DNA from 2 places in the Paenibacillus sp. FSL H8-0280 genome. Region 2 is predicted to be linked to the other one. Evidence: riboswitches for the same ligand, from Rfam matches in the RefSeq annotation. Region 2 holds a riboswitch; the other holds the start of a gene.
What was found. Region 2 has a riboswitch for S-adenosylmethionine ahead of mmuP (S-methylmethionine permease). Riboswitches for the same ligand answer to the same signal wherever they lie in the genome.

Region 1: it holds a riboswitch for S-adenosylmethionine, as region 2 does, so the genes downstream of both, MHI12_RS24925 (methionine ABC transporter ATP-binding protein) here and mmuP (S-methylmethionine permease) in region 2, are expected to answer to the same signal.

What each region holds. Positions count from the first base shown of each region.
Region 1 is NZ_CP150296.1:5,726,388-5,730,604, reverse strand. It holds gene MHI12_RS24935 (heme A synthase) at 38-976, shown strand; gene MHI12_RS24930 (Cthe_2314 family HEPN domain-containing protein) at 1,180-1,896, shown strand; SAM riboswitch class I at 2,026-2,169, shown strand; gene MHI12_RS24925 (methionine ABC transporter ATP-binding protein) at 2,296-3,330, shown strand; gene MHI12_RS24920 (methionine ABC transporter permease) at 3,331-3,990, shown strand; gene MHI12_RS24915 (MetQ/NlpA family ABC transporter substrate-binding protein) at 4,066-4,217, shown strand, end outside.
Region 2 is NZ_CP150296.1:6,056,359-6,060,575, reverse strand. It holds gene MHI12_RS26505 (spore germination protein) at 1-192, shown strand, start outside; gene MHI12_RS26500 (Ger(x)C family spore germination protein) at 189-1,391, shown strand; SAM riboswitch class I at 1,462-1,563, shown strand; gene mmuP (S-methylmethionine permease) at 1,656-3,068, shown strand; gene mmuM (homocysteine S-methyltransferase) at 3,046-4,122, shown strand.

The sequences.
Region 1 (4,217 bases), 330 kb from region 2:
TCTTCGCCATCTTAAACCAACAGCGGGTGAGAAAAAATTGAAACACTTAACTTTGTTTAAATGGTTAACCGTATTAACCTGTCTTGTCATGTTTCTGGCCACTTTTGGTGGAGGCATCGTAACCAAAACGGAATCAGGCCTTGGCTGTGGAACAGAATGGCCTTTATGTAACGGAAAACTCGTTCCCGCACATACTGTGGCTTCACTCATTGAATATTCCCATCGCGCTGTAAGTGCACTGGCTGGACTGTTGTCCATTGCCTCTTTTGTGGCTTTTCTGCGGTTCGGCAAGTCACGCCGTGACCTGCAATTGTTCTCTTTCTTAACCCTGGTATTTGTTATAGTCCAGGGAATCATGGGAGCTTTTGCCGTCGTCTTCTCCCAATCTTCAGCAGTCATGGCACTGCATTTTGGTTTTGCACTGATTGCTTTTGCCAGTTCCCTAATGATGGCGCTGGGCATCAGGCAGGAGGCCAAAGATGGCGGATTGGAGCGCCTGAATAAATACCCTCGGGTTAGCAAAAAATTCAGGAATCTGGTCTGGTTCTCCACCATTTACACATATCTCGTGGTATACACGGGTGCATTTGTGAGTCACACGGATTCTGCCGGCGGTTGTTCCGGATTTCCACTCTGTAACGGGCAGATTATTCCTGAGCTTTCGGGTGGGGTAGCGGTTGCTTTTGCTCATCGTGCAGCAGCAGCTTCGCTCGTGATTGTTATCGCAATCCTGGGTCACTTCGCTTACCGTAATCATCCGGACAACAAGGAAATGCGTACTCTGGGTGTGGTATCCGTTGTTCTTATTCTGATGCAAGTAGTCATTGGTATTTTCATGATGGTGACAATGAACCGTCCGGAAGTATACATGTTCGTAGCTCTTGCTCATATGCTGGATATCGCCATATTGTTCGGAGTCTTAACGTATATGAGTTTCCTGGTGTACAAGCTGCATCGCCCGGCTAATCGTTTCTAAGATATAGATCCATTCTTTTTTAAAGTTACTTGGCCTAAATATGAAAGTCCACCATCCAGTGATGTACATCATTGGACAGGTGGACTTTGTTTGATGTCAAGGGGATCAGGGCAACCTATGGCAAGCAGCAATTACACGGAATGGATGATGTGTTACGTTTACGGTGATGAATTCTTGTTGATTTGGAAAAGAGGAGGTTAGATATGCTGCGAACGTTGTTGGGGGAAAAGCCACGTATAAACGAAGGTAAATTGAAGGCAGCGATGGACGCAATGGCGCATACGCTTGAGCTATTTCAGCGACAAATGCATGTGGACCATGATCCCACGCATGACTATCGGAAGCTGTATGTGTGGACTCAGGGACTCATCTCCTCACTGGATGAACTGGAGCAAAGCTGTTTCGCTGCTGCTCATTTTCGCAAAAAGGTCGTTGCAGGTTCAACGGATGATATGACGCCGACTGAAAAAGCCGAGTATGCTCGGTATGTGTATTTCTACAAAGATGGCTTTATCCGCTGCTTTGCCATTCTGGATAAAGTTGGAACGGTATTAAATGAAATATTCCAGTTGAATACTTCAAATACCAAAGCGCATTTTTCTTATTTTACTGTGTTAAGGCAGTTCGACTATGCGAGGGAACATCATGATCTTGCGTTGCTATTAATACAGATCAAGGACTCTTATCGTGAACCGATGAGCAAGCTGCGCAAACGACGTAATATGGAAATTCACTACATGAACTCAGAAATGCACGATGACCTGTGGCAGTTACATCAGACCTTGCAAGGTAAAGTGAAATTGGAGGATCTGAATCAGCATGTGCAGGAAATGCGTCAGGGCGTCGATATGGTCTGTGAAACGTTAACAGCCTCTTATAGTTATATCAACAAAATATGGAAAAGAAATAATTCCCTTTGACAAATCGGAATACTTGGAATATACTGAGTTTCAATCGAATGTTACACGGATATAATTGATATTTCAAAAGTTACGTTCACATTATAAAGCATAAACTACATGAACTTATAAAATCCTACAACAACATATTTCTTATCGAGAGCGGCGGAGGGACAGGCCCGATGAAGCCCGGCAACCGATTTGTAACGACATGATACATGTATCATTCGCGTTATAGATGTTAGGTGCTAATTCCTACAAAATGGTGCAAGACACGATTTTGGCAGATGAGAAGGTATATTCTTTCACGTGAAGAGCCCTCTTTGTATCTGCAAAGGGCTCTTTTTTTGTACTTTAGGGGGAGTTTTCCTTTAGATCGGGTAAAGATACATGTAGGTGGTTGGAAAGGGGCAAGTGCGATTGATTGAATTAAAAGGTTTAACGAAAACGTACGGCAAAGGGAAAAAATCTACAACAGCGTTATCCGAGCTGAATTTGAGCATCCAAAAGGGTGAAATCTACGGTGTGATTGGCCATTCTGGAGCGGGCAAAAGCACATTGATTCGCTGCATTAATTTGCTGGAACGGCCTACGGAGGGTGAGGTATGGGTCGACGGAATCAACTTGACTGAACTGAGCAAAACCGAATTGCAGCAACAGAGACGCAAGATCGGGATGATTTTTCAACACTTTAATCTGTTATCTTCGGCAACGGTATATGACAATGTAGCTTTTCCACTAAAGCTTGTGAATACACCCAAGGAAGCCATTGATCGCAAAGTGAAGGAAATGCTCGCACTGGTTGGTCTGGAGCACCATAGCAGCAAATATCCGGCTCAATTATCGGGTGGACAGAAACAACGTGTAGGGATTGCGAGAGCACTTGCAAGTGATCCAAATGTACTTCTCTGTGATGAGGCTACTTCGGCACTTGATCCGCAGACGACAAATTCAATCCTGAAGTTATTGCTCGACATTAATGAAAAGTACAACCTTACGATTGTGCTGATCACACATGAGATGCATGTCATTCAGAACATCTGTGACAAGGTGGCTGTCATTCATCAAGGTGGCATTGTGGAACAAGGACCTGTAACAGACGTGTTCTTGAAGCCGCAGCATGCGATTACGCGGGACTTCATGATGCGTGACCATGAAGCTGGACTTGCTCTGGAAGAGACCGCTCTGGCAAATGCAGGCGTTGAATTGCAGGCAGGTGCTGCTTCCAAACTTGTGAAGATATCCTTTCTGGGTAACAAAACGTATGAAGCGATTTTGTCTAGAACAGTACGTAAGACAGGCGTGGATTTTGCCATCCTGCAAGGTACAATCTCTACGATCAAACAGGTTCCTTATGGGCAGCTGACCGTTCGGTTCGAGGGTGATTCAAATGCGATTGATCGGACGATATCAGAATTAACCGCTGAGGGACTTGATGTGGAGGTGCTTCGTTAGATGGATTTTTCAACAGTTCGCTGGGAAGAGGTTGGTAAAGCCTCCATTGAGACACTGCAAATTTTGGGTGTATCAGGCTTGTTTACCGTTATCTTAGGTTTACCGCTCGGAGTTCTGCTGTTCATGACAGCCCGATCTGCTTCGATTAAGTCACGGGCAGTGTACACTATACTATCCCTGATTGTGAATATTTTGCGCTCAGTCCCATTTATCATATTGATTGTTGCTCTTATTCCATTCACTCGTATACTCGTTGGTACAGCTACGGGGGTGCTCGGTGTTATACCTCCTTTGGTTATTTCAGCAGCTCCTTATTTTGCTCGTTTGGTGGAGACGACGTTGCGAGAAGTTGATCGGGGTGTCATTGAAGCGGCACAGTCGATGGGTGCATCGACCGGACAGATTGTAAGACGGGTGTTACTGCCTGAGGCACTGCCTGGACTGCTTGCTGGTATAACGATCACCATCGTTACACTTGTCTCTTATACGGCGATGGCGGGCATGGTTGGTGGTGGAGGTCTTGGAACACTGGCAATTAACTATGGATACTTCCGTTATCAAAATGAAATCATGATTATATCCGTAGTGTCGATGATCATTCTTGTGCAAATTCTCCAGATGGCTGGAGATCGCTTGGTTACATTTTTCACCAGGAAATAACACATAGATAACATGATGGATATGCATTTATGCGGATGCCACATGAAAAAAATGATTAGAGAAGGGGTTTTACACATGAAAAAATGGTCTTTTGCTCTACTTAGTCTTATGTTGATTGCGGTTCTCGCAGCTTGCGGAAACAACAAGGACGCCGATAGCGGCGCAGACAATTCAGCAGGTGCACCACGTACAGTTGAATTGAAAGTTGGAGCTTCACCTACACCACA
Region 2 (4,217 bases):
AAAAAAATCAAAGGTATCATGTACGGCCTGCTTCCGTTCATTTATCTGACAGCAATGATACCCAAAACAGTGGATGATACTTTTGCACTAGGAGATATGCTGGGCAATGTGTCCGTATTTTTGTTTGGCATTTTACCTCTGGTACTACTGTTGTTAAGTCTGATTCGCAAAAAAGGAGGCAAGCATGCATGATTACATTCCGTATGTTGTTACGCTTTGCCACTGTATTATGCATTCTCTTAACGATATCCGGATGTTGGAGCAGTCGGGAGATAGAGGATCTAAGTGTCTACGTCGGTCTTGGGATCGATATCGGTAAAGAGACAGAATTTGAGAAAGACATCGCTAATCAGGGAGGAGCGTATTCCAAGCAGAACAATTTGACGGCCACGGTACAGATCGCTCCCGGTAATTCAAGTAGTCAAAAGAGCCAACAATCCGGTTCGCCTTCTTCTGGTAAAACGTCCTATTCCAATGAACAGCTTACTGGAGATTCCTTGCTGCAAATCTTTCGTCAGTTTGCTCTGAGGCGAGATCATCCGCTCATCGGACATCATCTGAAGGTCATCGTTGTGTCCAAGGATATTGCCAAAAAGTATGGTCTGGATCAGCTGCTGGATTTTGTACTTCGGGATAACGATATTCGCCCTAACTGTCTGGTGTTGATTAGCCATCATCGCGCCGTTGATGTACTGACTTCAGATGATCCTTCCCGGATTCCAGCATTTTATCTTACAGGTATTACCAGTAATTCGTACTTGTCCAATAAAATCCTGGACCCGGTTCTACTCTCCAAATTAGATGCACAAATGCAATCCGGTTCCAGCTTTTTGCTCCAGAATGTACTGAACTCCAATGGAGAGGACAAGTTCTCCGGTGCCAGTATATTTGATGGGAAAACGACCAAATTCATCGGAGAACTTAGCCAAACGGACCTAGAAGGGCTATCGTGGATCAGACCTAAAGAAAAAGGAGGTATCTTGAAGACATACAATAAAGCGGGATTCACTGTTGTATATGAAATGAAGAAGAAGAAAACAAAAGTAATTCCCAAGGTGGTTGGTAATGACATTTCATTCCATGTAAAGGTCGAATCCGAAGGCTGGTTGATGGAAGATTGGCGTTCTCCCGAAAGAGAGGAAAAAGGGGATTATCTTAGAGAATTAGAAAAAGAATTTGCTGAACTTGCCGAGCAACAGATTCGACAATTGTTATACAAACTGCAGCATACCTATAAAGTAGATGTTGCGGATTTTCGGGATAGCTTACGTATCAAAGAACCTAAAACATGGAAAAAAGTCAAAGACGATTGGGATAAAATTTTTAGCACCGTGCCGATCACGTATGAGGTAAAGACCACCATCACGAATCCGGGGTCTTCCACCGAATAGCGAGGTGTGCCATTTATTATTTAAATGTTGACACATTCATGATAGATCGCTATATTAGTAAAAAATCATTTTCTTATCCAGAGAGGTGGAGGGACTGGCCCTTAGAAACCTCAGCAACAGATCTGAAGGATACTGTGCTAATTCCAGCGGGTGAAAGCCTGATAGATAGGAGCGTTTGTTTTTATTTGTCAGTAACGGCGCACTCTTTAGGCAGAGTGGGTCTTTTTTGTTTTTTCTGGATGAAGAAGTAGGGGAGCAGCAGGTATGGAGAACAACAACGACAAAGGGCATTTTCAGCGGAAAATGCAGGCACGGCATGTGGTCATGCTCTCTCTCGGAGGAGTCATTGGAACGGGATTATTCCTCAGCTCAGGTTACACCATTCAGCAGGCGGGACCACTGGGAACCATTCTGTCCTATCTGATCGGAGCGATCGTTGTATATCTGGTGATGCTCTGTCTTGGTGAACTGTCTGTTCATATGCCAGAGACGGGAGCATTTCATAGTTATGCAGCCAAATATATCGGACCAGCAACAGGTTACACGGTGGCTTGGTTATACTGGTTAACCTGGACTGTTGCGCTTGGCTCCGAATTCACAGCCGCCGGATTGCTGATGCAGCGCTGGTTCCCATCGGTGAACGTATGGATATGGAGCGCGGTTTTTGCACTGATGATCTTTCTGTTTAACGCTTTAACGGTGAAATTATTTGCGGAATCCGAGTTCTGGTTCTCATCTGTAAAAGTAGTGACTATCGTAATCTTCATTATAATCGGTGGCGCAGCCATGTTCGGCATCATCCCGATGGCGGATTCTGAACCGGCTCCATTTCTATCAAATATTACTGCATCCGGGTGGTTCCCTCATGGGGCTACAGCGATATTGATGACCATGCTTGCTGTAAACTTTGCCTTCTCAGGCACCGAGTTAATCGGCATTGCCGCTGGTGAGACGGAGAACCCGGAAAAGACGATACCAAAAGCCATTCATACAACGCTGTGGCGTTTGGTTATTTTCTTCATCGGAACGATTATTATCTTGTCGGCCTTGCTGCCCATGTCGGATGCCAGTGTACTGGAAAGTCCGTTTGTAGCGGTAATGGAGCGGGTGGGTGTACCCTATGCAGCAGATATTATGAACTTTGTTATTCTGACGGCGATTCTCTCTGCTGCCAATTCAGGCCTGTATGCATCTTCACGGATGCTCTGGTCTCTGGCTGATAAAAAAACGATCTCCCCGTGGTTTGCCAAATTGACCAAAAGCGGGGTACCCCTGAATGCACTTCTGATTAGTATGGTGGGTGGTGCGTTGGCATTGCTGTCCAGTATTATTGCGCCAGGTACGGTGTATATTACGCTGGTCTCCATTTCAGGTCTGGCTGTCGTTGCGGTATGGATGAGCATCAGTGCCTCCCAATACATGTTCCGCAGACAATATATCCGGGAAGGACATGCGGTCAAAGATCTGGTCTACCGCACACCACTGTATCCGGTGGTACCCATTGTTTCATTTATATTATGCCTGGCTTCATGCATAGGTATTGCCTTTGACCCGACACAGCGAATTGCGCTGTATTGTGGGGTTCCGTTTATCGCAGTATGTTACGCTGCTTATTATCTGACAGAACGTGTGAATAAGAAAAGAGGACAAGTACATGACGCAAGCACAACAGACTAACCCCATAGAACAGATTTTGCGTGAACATCCGGTCATGATTCTGGATGGAGCGTTGGCAACGGAACTCGAACAGCATGGATGTGATCTGGATGATCCACTATGGTCTGCTCGTGTGTTGCTTGAGAATCCGGATGTTATTGTTCAGGTCCATGCAGATTATTTTCGAGCAGGAGCCGACTGTGCGATTACATCCAGTTATCAGGCGACGGTGGATGGCTTCAGCAAGAGAGGAATCGATGAACAGGCAGCACTAGAGCTGATCCGCAAGACGGTGGAACTGGCTGCACAGGCGAGAGATGATGTGTGGGCAGAAGTGCAGAGTAGTTTAGCAGGGAGAGAAAGCTCGACAGGTCAGCTTGTAGAAGCTCCTTCGGTACGTTCCGAAACTGTGGAGAATGAGGAGCATATAACAGATCGTACAGGGGATCGCGAAGAAGACAGTGTTCGTCCACGTCCAATTATTGCCGGGTCCGTTGGACCGTACGGCGCCTATCTGGCGGATGGTTCAGAGTATGTGGGACATTACGACGTGTCGGATGAGACGCTTGCCGTATTTCACCGTCCGCGTATGGCGGCGCTGATTGAAGCGGGTGCTGATATTCTGGCGTTTGAGACGATTCCTTCCTTGCAGGAAGCACAGGTGCTGGTTGATTTACTGAAGGAGTTTCCTCATGCGTATGCCTGGTTATCTTTTTCTTTAAAAGACGGGACAAGCATCAGCGAAGGCACAGCGCTTGAGGTATGTGCACAGACGTTTGGCTCCGAGCCGCAGATTGCGGCAATTGGCCTGAACTGTGCTCCCATGGAAGTGGTGACGGAAGCAGTGGGTATTTTGAGCCGTGCCAGCGATAAACCTGTTATTGTCTACCCGAACTCGGGTGAGACGTATGATGCAGCAACGAAGACGTGGAGCGGACAGGGTACATGTGGCAGTATGAGTGATGCTTCGGAGCAGTGGGTTGCTGCGGGCGCTAAAATCATTGGGGGCTGTTGCCGTACTACGCCACATCAGATTGGTGCACTTGCGAAGAAGTGGCGGAGTAAAAAAACTTGATGTAGGGTTGTACACCGAAAAGCTAGAGATACAACCAAATATCAAGAAGCCCTCACGACCCATTACTGGATTGGTGAGGGCTTTTTCAGTGTGAT